One region of the Pseudomonas sp. No.117 genome, then DNA from elsewhere that is predicted to be linked to it. Evidence: predicted binding sites of a transcription regulator. Region 1 holds the regulator's gene; the other holds the start of a gene.
The links. The regulator LexA, encoded in region 1, represses DNA repair genes until DNA is damaged. The targets are predictions, from matches to a motif close to CTGTNTNNNNANACAG.
Positions count from the first base shown of each region.

Region 1 (5,853 bases):
GGGCGACGAGATCGCCGAGGACGACGAGGGCGAGTCCGAGTCCCTGGTCCTGCGCGGTAAGCACCGTTGCCCCATCTGCAGTACCGCGATGGATGCCTACCTGATCGACGAGCACCGTAAGCTGCACGTCTGCGGCAACAACCCGGATTGCCCGGGCTACGAGATCGAAGAGGGTAGCTATCGCATCAAGGGCTACGAGGGGCCGTCGCTGGAATGCGACAAGTGCGGCAGCGAGATGCAACTCAAGACCGGCCGCTTCGGCAAGTTCTTCGGCTGTACCAACCCGGCCTGCAAGAACACCCGCAAGTTGCTCAAGAACGGCGAGCCGGCCCCGCCGAAGATGGATGCCGTGCCCATGCCGGAGCTGCGTTGCGAGAAGGTCGACGATACCTATGTGCTGCGTGACGGTGCCTCGGGCCTGTTCCTCGCCGCCAGTGGTTTCCCGAAGAATCGCGAGACCCGCGCGCCGCTGGTCAGCGAATTGCTGCCCCATCGCGACGAGATCGATCCCAAGTACCATTATCTGCTCAGTGCCCCGGTGAAGGATGGCGAGGGGCGTCCGGCGGTGATCCGCTTCAGCCGCAAGACCAAGGAGCAATACGTGCAGACCGAGGTCGAGGGCAAGCCCACCGGCTGGAAGGCCTTCTATGACGGCAAGAAGTGGCAGGTGGAAGAGAAGCGCTAGGGCATAGTCGACCCTGGCGGAGAGAAGCCGACCGGTGCGCCGGTCGCAGGAGAAGGGCATGGCCAACGAGCGTTACACCCGGACCAACCAGAAGCTCTATTTCGCCGGCCTGGCGCTGGACAGCTGGCGCTCGGCCCAGGCCGCGCCCTCGGCGCATAGCCAGGGGCGTATCATGGCCGAACGCGAAGCCAGCCTGTTCCACCTCCACGGGGCCCTGCTGGGGCTCTGCCAGGAAGTGGCGGGTTTCTACCGGCATCCCACCATGGAGGCCACCTCCCTGGCAGTCTTGCTCGCCCCCGAGGCGCTGCACGAGACGCCCAGTCCGGAGATGGGTGAACTGGCGGAGCTGGCCGGTAATCCGGAAACCTGGCTCGCGCGGCTGATCGCCGAGTACCAGCGCCTGCTGCAGCCGCCCCAGGCACCCCGTCGCCCCAAGCAGGATCCGACGCTGCCGTTGATCGAAGCGGTCAGTCTCGAGCCGGCCGAGCCGGAGTTGGGACTGGACGAGGTGGAAGCTTGGCGGCAAAGCCTCAAGCAGACGGCGCTCCGGTTTCGCGGCGCCATGACCGAGTGGTAGGGCCGGCAGTTCTGGTATCCCACCCTTGGCGGCCGTCAGGACGATGGCCTTGCAGACCGTCGAAAAAGGCTCAGGCAAGTCAGCCTCTCAGACCCCACGCTGTTACACTGTCCGCTTAGCTGTGGAGATACTGAATGACTACTGCCTACCTGGAAATCGTTGAACTCTCCGATGGTCGCATCGTGTTGCGCCGTGCGGACGACGAGGAAGCCCTCGTTACCCTGGAGTTCTCCAGCGATGCCAAGGATTTCCTGCATGGACAGCAGATAGAGGTGGCCAAGGCCATGTTCAACCTGGGCGTGCAGATGGCCGGTCGACTGGCCGAAGGCGATAGCCTGCAACGCGACGATCAACCGCGCGTCCTGCACTGATCCCTCATTGAGATACCGGCATTCTGTTCTGGAATGCCGTCCTTACGCCTCGTATCGCCCGTCTTCCATCACGCGAATCTGATGTTCAGGCTCTGGCTGCTGCCCTGGGCCGCGGCGCGCGCCAGTTGCTGCTTGCCCGCGTCACTCAGGTCGTGCAGCCAGCTGATCACCGTATGGCTCTGCCCCTTGCGCAGCACCTCGCAGGCCAGTTGCAGCGTCTTGGCCGCGCTGGGCGTTTGCAGCAGGAGTACCCGCTCGGGATTCAGGTGGGTACTGCGCAGCCAGGCATTGCTCAGCAGGGAGGGCGGGGTGACCAGGGTCAGCCAGCGCGCATCGTCCTTCTCGCTGAGTTGGCGCAGGATGGGCGCGAGCAGTTGCAGGCATTGCTCCTGGCTACCGTGCAGGGACATCTCGCTGAAGGTGTCCGGCAGCGGCGCAACCGGCAGTTCCCGTACCGGCTTGCCAGGCTTGGGCAGGAAGGCGGTCAGCTCCTGCAGCAGCAGGGGGGCCAGCTCCCGCTCTTGAACGGACGAGCGCGGTGCATCGAACATCAGGGGAAATTGCATGGCGACCTCCTCGAGGCGACTTGATCAAATCCACTTGAGGTCATGTACCACCACTACATGACGTCAATGTTCTCCGGCCTGGTCTTGAGCGCTTTCTGGAGCGCAAACCGATACCCCCGATCAAGACTTCGGCGCAAGGCGAAAAGCAGTTGAATAGGGGCTGGCGATGAGGCCAGCCCTGGACGTCAGCGGCGGATGACGCCGACGCTTAACCCTTCGATGGCGAATTCCTGGGTGGAAAGATCGACTTCGATAGGGGAGAACTCGGGATTTTCCGCCAGCAGGGTGACCTGGTTGCCCGAGCGCTTGAATCTCTTCACGGTGACCTCGTCGCCCACCCGGGCCACGACGATCTGGCCGTTGTGCACCTCGCGGGTCACATGCACGGCGAGAAGGTCGCCATCTAGGATGCCGACGTCCTTCATGCTCATGCCCTTGACCTTGAGCAGGTAGTCGGCACGCGGCTGGAAGAAGGCCGGATTGATGGCGCAGTTCTCCTCGACGTTCTGCTCCGCCAGGATGGGGGCACCGGCAGCGACCCGACCGATGACCGGCAGGCTTTCGTCGGCCTTGCGCGAGGTATCCAGCCCCGGAATGCGGATGCCCCGGGAAGCGCCCGGCGTCATCTCGATGGCGCCCTTGCGCGCGAGGGCCTTCAAATGCTCCTCGGCCGCGTTCGGCGATTTGAAACCAAGCTCCTGCGCGATCTCCGCGCGGGTGGGCGGAAAGCCATTGGCTTCTAGGCAACGCTTGATGAAGGCCAGGATCTCGGCTTGTCGCGGTGTCAGTTTCAGCATGATGCACGTCGCGTCGTCTAATGATGCTGTGATTATATACAGTAACTTCGGGTGGCAGGCAAGGCCGTCGCCCAGGCTTCTGACGACAGGCTGGATTGCGCACCAGTGGCGGCCAAGGGGTGGGGAAGGCCGCTGGTTTCCGCGAGTCTCGCACCGGGCCGACATTGACTCCGATAGCGTTTGAAACATATGTTTCAAACGGAATTCATCTACCGAGGCAGATCATGGCGCAGTCGGATACCGTTGAGCGCATCCTGGATGCGGCCGAGCAGCTGTTCGCCGAGCGTGGGTTCGCCGAAACCTCGCTGCGGCTCATCACCACGCGGGCCGGGGTGAACCTGGCGGCGGTCAATTACCACTTCGGCTCCAAGAAGGCGTTGATCCAGGCGGTGTTCTCGCGCTTCCTCGATCCCTTCTTCTTCAATCTGGATCGAGATCTGGATCAGTGGCAGCCGCAGAATGGCGAGCAGATGAGCCTGGAGACGCTGCTGAATCTGCTGGTCGATCATTCGATCGCCATCAAGCCGCGGCATGGCAACGATCTCTCGGTGTTCATGCGGCTGCTGGGCCTAGCGTTCAGCCAGAGCCAGGGCCACCTGCGCAAGTATCTCGAGCAGAACTATGGCCGCGCCTTCCGGCGTTTCCTGTTGCTGATGAATCATGCGGTACCCGAGATCCCGCCGCTGGAGCTGTTCTGGCGCGCCCACTTCATGCTCGGCGCCGCGGTGTTCAGCATGTCCGGCATCAAGGCGTTGCGGGCCATCGGCGAGAACGACTTCGGCGTCGATACCCATACCGAGCAGGTGCTGCGGCTGATGGTGCCCTTTCTCGCCACCGGCATGCGCGCGCCCACCGCGATGCACGAGCCTGAGCTGGCCCGGGCGCAGTATCGGCCACGGCGGTCGACGCCCGTCGAGGCGGCCGAGACCTACTAGGCTGCGGGGGCGAGGGTGGCTGGGGTAAGCTTGCGTCCCTTTCACGGCGCCGTGCGCCGGAGCATTCGGACGAGGTACCCATGCAAGGCTCCCTGATGGTCGATATCGCTGGCACCTGGCTCACCGCCGAGGATCGGCAGTTGCTGCGCCAGCCGGAGGTGGGCGGACTGATCCTGTTCGCCCGCAACATCGAAACCCCGGGGCAGGTCCGCGAGCTGTGTCGGGCGATTCGCGCGGTGCGGCCGGAGCTGCTGCTGGCAGTGGACCAGGAGGGCGGTCGTGTCCAGCGGCTGCGGCGCGACGTGGTGCGCCTGCCGGCCATGGGCCAGTTGGCCGGACGCGCGGACAGCGTCGAGCTGGCTCGGCTCTGTGGCTGGTTAATGGCGACCGAAATCCTGGCGGTAGGACTGGACTTCAGCTTCGCCCCGGTACTCGACGTCGACCATCAACGCAGCCAGGTCATAGGGGCGCGCTCCTTCGGCAGCGCCGAGCAGGTGATCGAACTGGGCGGCGCCTTCATCGCCGGCATGAACGCGGCCGGCATGGCCGCCACTGGCAAGCACTTCCCTGGACACGGCTGGGCCGAAGCCGATTCCCACTATGCCATTCCCAGCGATGAGCGCGACCTGGAAACCCTGCAGCGTACCGACCTGCGGCCGTTCCAGGCGCTGCTGCCGAAGTTGGGCGCGGTGATGCCCGCCCATGTCATCTATCCGGCGGTGGATCCCCAGCCGGCCGGGTTCTCCCGGCGCTGGCTGCAGGACATCCTGCGCGGCGACCTGGGTTACCAGGGCGTCATCTTCAGCGATGACCTGTCGATGGCCGGCGCCCACGTCGCCGGCGATGCCGGCCAGCGCGTCGAGGCGGCGCTTACCGCCGGCTGCGACATGGGGCTGGTCTGCAATGACCGCGCCGCGGCCGAGCTGGCGCTGAGCCGGGTGCAGCAGCTGGGCGTCGCGCCCGCGCCACTGCTGGCCAGCATGAGGGCCCGGCGCCACGTGGATCTCGATTACCGGCAGCAGCCGCAGTGGAGCCAGGCTCTGCAGCGGTTACGCCAGGCTGAACTCATCTAGAGGACCTTCCCATGACCACCTACGCCATCATCGGCGGCACCGGCCTCACCGCGCTCGCCGGTCTGGAGCTGGACCAGGCCCAGACCTTCGACACCCCCTGGGGCGAACCCTCGGCGCCGATACAGCGCGGCCAGTACGCCGGTCGCCCGGTGCTGTTCCTGGCCCGCCACGGGCATCCCCATCGCATCCCCCCGCACCAGGTGAACTACCGCGCCAACCTCTGGGCGCTCAAGGAAGCCGGGGCCGAGGCCATCCTCGCGGTGAACGCCGTGGGTGGCATCCACGCCGCCATGGGCAGCGGCCACCTGTGCGTGCCCCATCAACTGGTGGACTATACCTGGGGGCGCGGCCACACCTTCTTCGAAGGCGCGGACCTCGAGCACGTCACCCATATCGACTTCAGCTTTCCCTACGACGAGCCCCTGCGTCAGCGGCTGCTCGGCGCGCTGCGTAGGCTGCAGCTGCCGCACAGTGACCATGGCGTCTATGCCGCCACCCAGGGGCCGCGGCTGGAGACGGCCGGGGAGATCGTTCGCCTGGAGCGCGATGGCTGCGACATCGTCGGCATGACCGGGATGCCGGAAGCGGCCCTGGCTCGCGAGCTGGGCCTACCTTATGCCTGCCTGGCGCTGGTGGTGAATCCGGCGGCTGGCAAGGTGCAGCGGGAGATCACCATGGCTGAGATCGAGGCCGTCCTGGCCAGCGGTATCGACCAGGTGCGCCAGGTACTGGCCGAGGTGTTGATAGCCGACTGATCGGCTCCTGCGCCGCTCCCGAGGGAATCTCGGGAGCGACGTGGGTTTCAACTGGCGGCCGGCGTCAGACGATCGAACAGGGCTTCCAGTACGT
Region 1 is NZ_BAAJNP010000009.1:79,808-85,660, forward strand. Features, by position in the region: gene topA (type I DNA topoisomerase) at 1-685, shown strand, start outside; gene ACYJP6_RS21325 (DUF6586 family protein) at 744-1,262, shown strand; gene ACYJP6_RS21330 (hypothetical protein) at 1,397-1,633, shown strand; gene sulA (SOS-induced cell division inhibitor SulA) at 1,702-2,199, opposite strand; gene lexA (transcriptional repressor LexA) at 2,385-2,996, opposite strand; gene ACYJP6_RS21345 (TetR/AcrR family transcriptional regulator) at 3,221-3,931, shown strand; gene nagZ (beta-N-acetylhexosaminidase) at 4,012-5,004, shown strand; gene ACYJP6_RS21355 (S-methyl-5'-thioinosine phosphorylase) at 5,016-5,759, shown strand; gene mfd (transcription-repair coupling factor) at 5,807-5,853, opposite strand, start outside.

Region 2 (5,853 bases), on a different contig from region 1:
GAAGTCGACGTCGATGTCCGGCGGCTCGTCGCGCTCGCGGGAGATGAAGCGTTCGAACAGCAGGTTGCTGGTGAGCGGATTCAGCTCGGTGATGCCCAGGACGTAGCAGACGATCGAATTGGCCGCCGAACCCCGGCCCTGGCAGAGGATGTGCTGGCGGCGGGCGTAGTCGACGATGTCGTGCACGGTGAGAAAGTAGTTCTCGTAGCCCTTCTCGGCGATCAGCGCCAGCTCCCCGGCCACCTTGCTGGCGACCTCGTCGGGGACTCCTGCCGGCCAGCGCCAGGCCAGGCCCCTACGGGTCAGCTCGGCGAGCCAGGAACGCGCCGTCTCGCCCGCCGGGACCACCTCGTGGGGATAGTGGTAGCGCAACTCGGTCAGCTCGAACCGGCAGCGGGCGGCGATGGCCAGGGTTTCCCGGCGCAGCGCCGCGGGGTAGAGCTGTTCCAGCACGGCCAGTGGCCGCAGGTGGCGTTCACCGTTGGGATGCAATCGATAGCCGGCCTGGGCCACCGGCAGGTGGTGGCGGATGGCGGTGAGCACATCCTGCAGGGCGCGCCGGCCGCGGGTGTGCATATGGACATCGCCGCAAGCCACCTGGGGCAGCTCGAGGTGCTCGCCCAGTCGCTGCAGCTGGCTGAGGCGTGCCTCGTCGTCGACGCTGCGTAGCAGTTCAACACCGATCCACAGCCGCTCGGCGAAGGCGGCCTTGAGCCAGGCACCCGCCTCGGCGGCAGGCTCGTCACCCGGCAGCCAGATCGCCAGCAGCCCCGGCAACGGTTGCAGCAGGTCCGCCCGGGTCAGCTGGTAGCGACCCTTGGGGGCGCGCCGGCGTGCCCGGGTGATCAGGGCGCAGAGGGTCGCGTAGCCCTGCAGGTCCTCTACCAGCAGCACCAGGTGCAGGCCGTCGTCGAGGACCAGCTCGCTGCCGACGATGAGGGGCAAGCCGACCTGGCGCGCCGCCTGCCAGGCGCGGACGATACCGCTCAGGGTACATTCGTCGGTGATGGCCAGCGCCCGGTAGCCCAGCGCCTTGGCCCGTTCGAACAACTCGAGGGCGCTGGACGCCCCACGCTGGAAACTGAAATTCGACAGGCAATGCAATTCGGCGTAGCCGCTCATGCGAACCAGCCCTGAATCCACCAGGGTTCCTCTTCGCCGTAACGCCGAAAGGCCCAGGCTTGGCGGCCATCGGCCACCTCGATGCGGTAGTAGTCGCGGCGCTGGTCACCACCGTCCCACCAACCGCTCTCGATACGTTCGGGGCCGGCGAGCACCCGCCGCGGTTGTCCTTCGAGCGAGCGCGGTTCGCTGAGCAGCCAGCCCGGACGCAAGCCGGGCAGCCTGCTTTCCAGGCGGCCTTGGTGGCGCCAGACCAGGGCTCGCTCGGGTCGATGATCCGCCTGGATGCCGAGGCCGAGCACCGCATCCTCGCCCAGCCGGGCGCGTAGCCGCTCGCGCAACACCTCCCAGCCCACTGCCTGGGCCGGTCGTTCATCGAACAGGCCATGGCGCTCGGGCACGAAGAGCGGCAACTCTTCGCTTTCCAGGCGCAGCGCCAGGACCGGCGCCACCACCTGCAGCTGTTCGAGCCGGCCACGGGCGAACTCGAACAGCAGCGCGGCATCGCGTTCGGGGGCCAGCAACCCTATGGTGAGCGTCGTGGCCGGGCCCTGGCGATGCTCCAGCCACAGCAGGAAACGTTGCACGCCGCGGTCGCGGCTGGCCAGCCAGACGGCCAGGTCGGCGGTGAGGCGGCGCAGCGGGAACAGCAGCGCCTGGTGGGACTCGACCTCGAAATTGAGCTCCACCCGCGCCACGAAACGATCGGGCGGCCGGTAGAACTCCAGCGCCAGGCTGCGACTGCCGCGCAGCAGATCCAGCTGTTGCAGCAGCTCCGGGGCGAAGCGCCGGGCCAGAGCGGCCCGGGGCAAGGCCTGCAACTGCTCCAGCCGGCGAATGCCCATGCGCGCCAGCGCCTGGGCCTGCTGGGGAAGGAACCCGGCCCGCTCCACGGGCAGGCGGTCGAGCAGAGGCGGCAGGTCGTCCAGGGAGACGGCCAGGCCATCGGCGACGTTGGTCAGCATCCGCGCCGCCACCGGATTGGGCGCCAGCGCCAGGCGATGGCGAAAGCCCAGGGCCTGGAGCTCCTGGCGCAGGCGCCGCTCCAGCCGCGGCCAAGGGCCCAGCAACGGCAGGCTGGACTGCACTTCCAGCAGCAGGGCTCGGGGATAGTAGCGGCTGACCTGGGAGCTGAAGCCATACCCCCAGGCCGCCAGCAGCGCCTCGGCGGTCTCGATGAGCGCCGGATCGTGCTCCTGCTGCTCGAAATCGCGGGTCAGCGCCTGGGCGGCGGCCAGCGTCAGGCCGGGACGCAGCCCCAGGGCCCGCGCAGCCGGATTGACCGCCTGGAGCAGGCGACGCTGGGGCGGTCCGGAGAGCAGTACCAGCGGCCGCTCCGGCTGTGGATGGCGCCGCAGCACGGCATCCAGCGCCAGCTGCGGAAAGAGGATGCAGGCCCAGCGCATGGCAAGCTCAAGCGCCGCCGGCCAGGCTGAGCACCGCGGGTTGACCGCCCCGGCACTTGTGGACGTGCAGCCGTTCGAGGGGGGCCCTGAGTTCCAGCCGCAAAGCGGCCGGTGAGGGATTGCCCAAGGCGGCGGCCGGACGCAGGGCGAAGGCCAGGGTGCGACCGCTTTCGGCGGCGACCTGCAAACGGCGCAGCTGACGATCGTCGGCCCGCTCGGGCCAGCAGAGCACCGCACCGAAACAGCCGGAGCGCAGGCATTGCTCGGCAGCCCAGAGCACCTCGGCGCCCTGGGCGCGGATCACCACCAGCGACTCCAGCGCCACTCCCGCCGCCTGCCAGGCCAGGGCATAGGGCAGCAGCGGGGGCCCGATGAGGGCGATGCGTTCGGCGGCCTGACTCAATCGCGCCAGGGTCGGCCAGAGCAGGCGCAGTTCACCCTGGCCTGGCCCGGCGAGCAATACTTCGGTCAGAGCAGCCTCCGGCCACCCCGCCCCGGGTAGATGGGCATCCAGGGCCGCGACGCCGGTGGGCTGTCGGCTACGCCGGGCCTCGGGGCTGGCCTGCCCCTTCCAGAGACGCCGCTCCTCGAACAGCCGGGCCAGGCCGGCGTTGCCGCTCATGCCGGCGAACCTGCAGGGGTGTTATCCATGGCCATCGCCTCTATCTGTATATGCATACAGTATTAGAGGCGATTCGCGTTGCGGTCAAGTCGAACCGCTACCCCTGGGGAGGAAAAGGATCCGCTAGATCCAGATCACCACCCCGACGAGGGCGGCCAGCAGCAGCCACTGCTCGAGGTAGTAGCGGAAGCGGTTGCGCTTCTTCAGCGCCTTGCCCCGCTGGCGGATGCGGTAGAGATGCTTGAAGGCCCGGTTGAGGCCACCGGTCCTGTCGCTGTCGTCATTGGGCGAGGCAGCCGCGGCCAGCAGGGTGCCGCTGACCCAACGATTGAAGGCCCCGGCCCAGCGATAGCGCAGCGGACGCTCCACGTCGCAGAACAGGATGATGCGATCCTGATCGGTGGTGTTCTCGGCGTAATGGATGAAGGTCTCGTCGAACACCACCGCCTGGCCATCGCGCCAGTGATAGCGCTGGCCGTCCACCTCAATGAAGCAGCGCGGATCGTTGGGCGTGGCCAGGCCCAGGTGATAGCGCAGGGAGCCGCCATAGGGATCGCGATGCCGCACCAGCCGCGAACCCGGCGGCAGTTCGGCGAACATGGCCGCCTTGACCGTACCAATGCCCCGCAGCAATTCGGTGGTGCGCGGGCAGAGCTGCATGGCGGAGGGGTGGCTGTCGCCGTACCACTTCAGGTAGAAGCGCTTCCAGCCGCTCTTGAAGAAGGAATTGAAGCCGGCGTCGTTGTGCTCGGCGGATTTCTTGATCTGGCCGGCGCGCAACAGGGCCAGCGCCTCGTCGCGGATGAGCTGCCAGTTGTCCTGCAGCACCTGGAGTTCGGGAAAGCGCCCCACCTCGTGGTAGGGCTCGTTGGGCACCCGCGAGGTCAGGAACATGAAGGTGTTGAGCGGGGCCAGGAAGGTCGAGTGATCACTCAGCTGACGCAGGAAACGATGGCGCACCCGGCCACGCAGGTGCACGTACAAGACACAGAGAAAAAAACCACCGATAACGAACCACTTCACGCGTCGCTGTCCTGAATTTGAATGTATCAGGATGTTATACGCCTCACGTCCAGCCAGGCCTAGTCTTTACAGTCTGACCATTAGCTGAAGCCGGGCGAAGTAGGGCCGCGTGGCCCTGTGAGCCGTAGCGGCCATCTTGTATCCTGCAGGTGACAATTCGAGTGCCCGGAGGGCCTCATCATGCGTGCGTTGCTGTATGGCCTGCTGCTCGCGAGCGGCGTGGTGGCCGCCCAGGATGTCTACAAGTGCGTGGACGACCAGGGCCGGACGACCTACACTCAGGGCGCCTGCCCGACCGCCAGCCAGATCACCACCATCCCCCTGCAGAGCCTGCCCGACAGCAACGGCTTCACGCCGCCGCCCAAGCCCGCCACGCCGCCTCCAGCCACGGCCCCACGCGAGGTCAACGTGGTGCCGTCGCCCACCTCCAGCCGCCAGCGTCCGGTCGACGACATCACCGTGGTCGGTGGCTCGTCGTCCTCTTCCAGCTCGCGCCAGCAGACCGAGGTGCGCGGCTCCGGCATCATCTACCAGCCAGTGCCGATCTACATCGAGCGCCGTCCACGCAACGAGACCTGGCACATGGTGCCCCATCCCCAGGCCGCGCAGCCCCAGCCGCCGGCGGCTCCGCCGCCGCCGAACCGGGGCATCCCGATCGATCGCTAGTGGGGTGTCTCAGAAGTCATCCAGACCATATTGGCGACGCTTTTGCGGGCCTCGCGGCGTCGCCACCCCTCGCCATGGCCCTGCCACGACCCGGCGTGGCGCCTAGCCAGGACCAAGAGAGCACTCGCCAATGCCTGTGCGAACGTCTGCACCACCCCACTAGAGTTTGTGCAGGAAGTTGACGACGAACTTGCGCCCCTCGGTGCGGTTCTCGGCGTCCTGCTCGACGTAGCTGTTGACGGTGATCAGGTTCCGCCTGGAGAAGGCATAGGTGAAACCCGGCCCCCAGGCCCAGACCTTCTCGCGGCGTCCGCTCACGTCATGTCCATCCACCTGGGTATCGGTGATCTGCTTGAGCCAGTAGCCACTCAGGCCGACGCTGAGCCGATCGTTCAGCGCGTATTGGGTGGCGAAGTTGGCATGCACCGCCTGGCCGGCCCGGGTGTCGGAGACATCGCCGAAGCTGCGCAGCGGCTGGTCGTTCTTACCGTTCCACAGGTACCAGAAGCGCCCAGTGACCGACCACTGGGAGGTCAGCCAATAGGTGGTGGCGTAGTAGGGATTGAAGGACCAAAAGTTACTGCCCGGGTTGATCGCCCGGTCGCGGTCGTAGCGACCGGTGGGCGCAACGATCTCGGCCTCGATACGCTGTGCCCAGCGCGGGCCGCCATCGGGCCTGGTGGTGGTGGGCAATTGCAGGAAGGCGCCCAGGGTCAGGTCCCCTACCCCCTCACGGGCGCTCAGGGCCTGGCCGCCGAGGCCGTCGTCGACCTCGGCGTGGGCCAGCCAGGGCAGGATGGCGGTGAAGCCGGGCATGGCCCCGTTGGCCAGCGGCTGGCCGACATAGATCAGCTGACTGACCGGCGCGAAGGTGGTGAGGTCCTGTTTGGGCAACGGCAGCTTGCGCCCATTCTGATCGTTGAAACGACTGGTCTTGCCGTAGAGGAGATATTCCTCCCAGTACCAGCCGGGTCCGTCCGGCGCCGGCGCGCCATCGTAGAAACTGGTGGAGCC
Region 2 is NZ_BAAJNP010000005.1:451,775-457,627, forward strand. Features, by position in the region: gene ACYJP6_RS14940 (error-prone DNA polymerase) at 1-1,122, opposite strand, end outside; gene ACYJP6_RS14945 (Y-family DNA polymerase) at 1,119-2,528, opposite strand; gene imuA (translesion DNA synthesis-associated protein ImuA) at 2,536-3,150, opposite strand; gene lpxO (lipid A hydroxylase LpxO) at 3,274-4,173, opposite strand; gene ACYJP6_RS14960 (DUF4124 domain-containing protein) at 4,354-4,839, shown strand; gene ACYJP6_RS14965 (SphA family protein) at 4,999-5,853, opposite strand, start outside.
Region 2: imuA (translesion DNA synthesis-associated protein ImuA) is a predicted target of LexA. The motif match lies at 3,195-3,210, and genes of this name have one in related genera.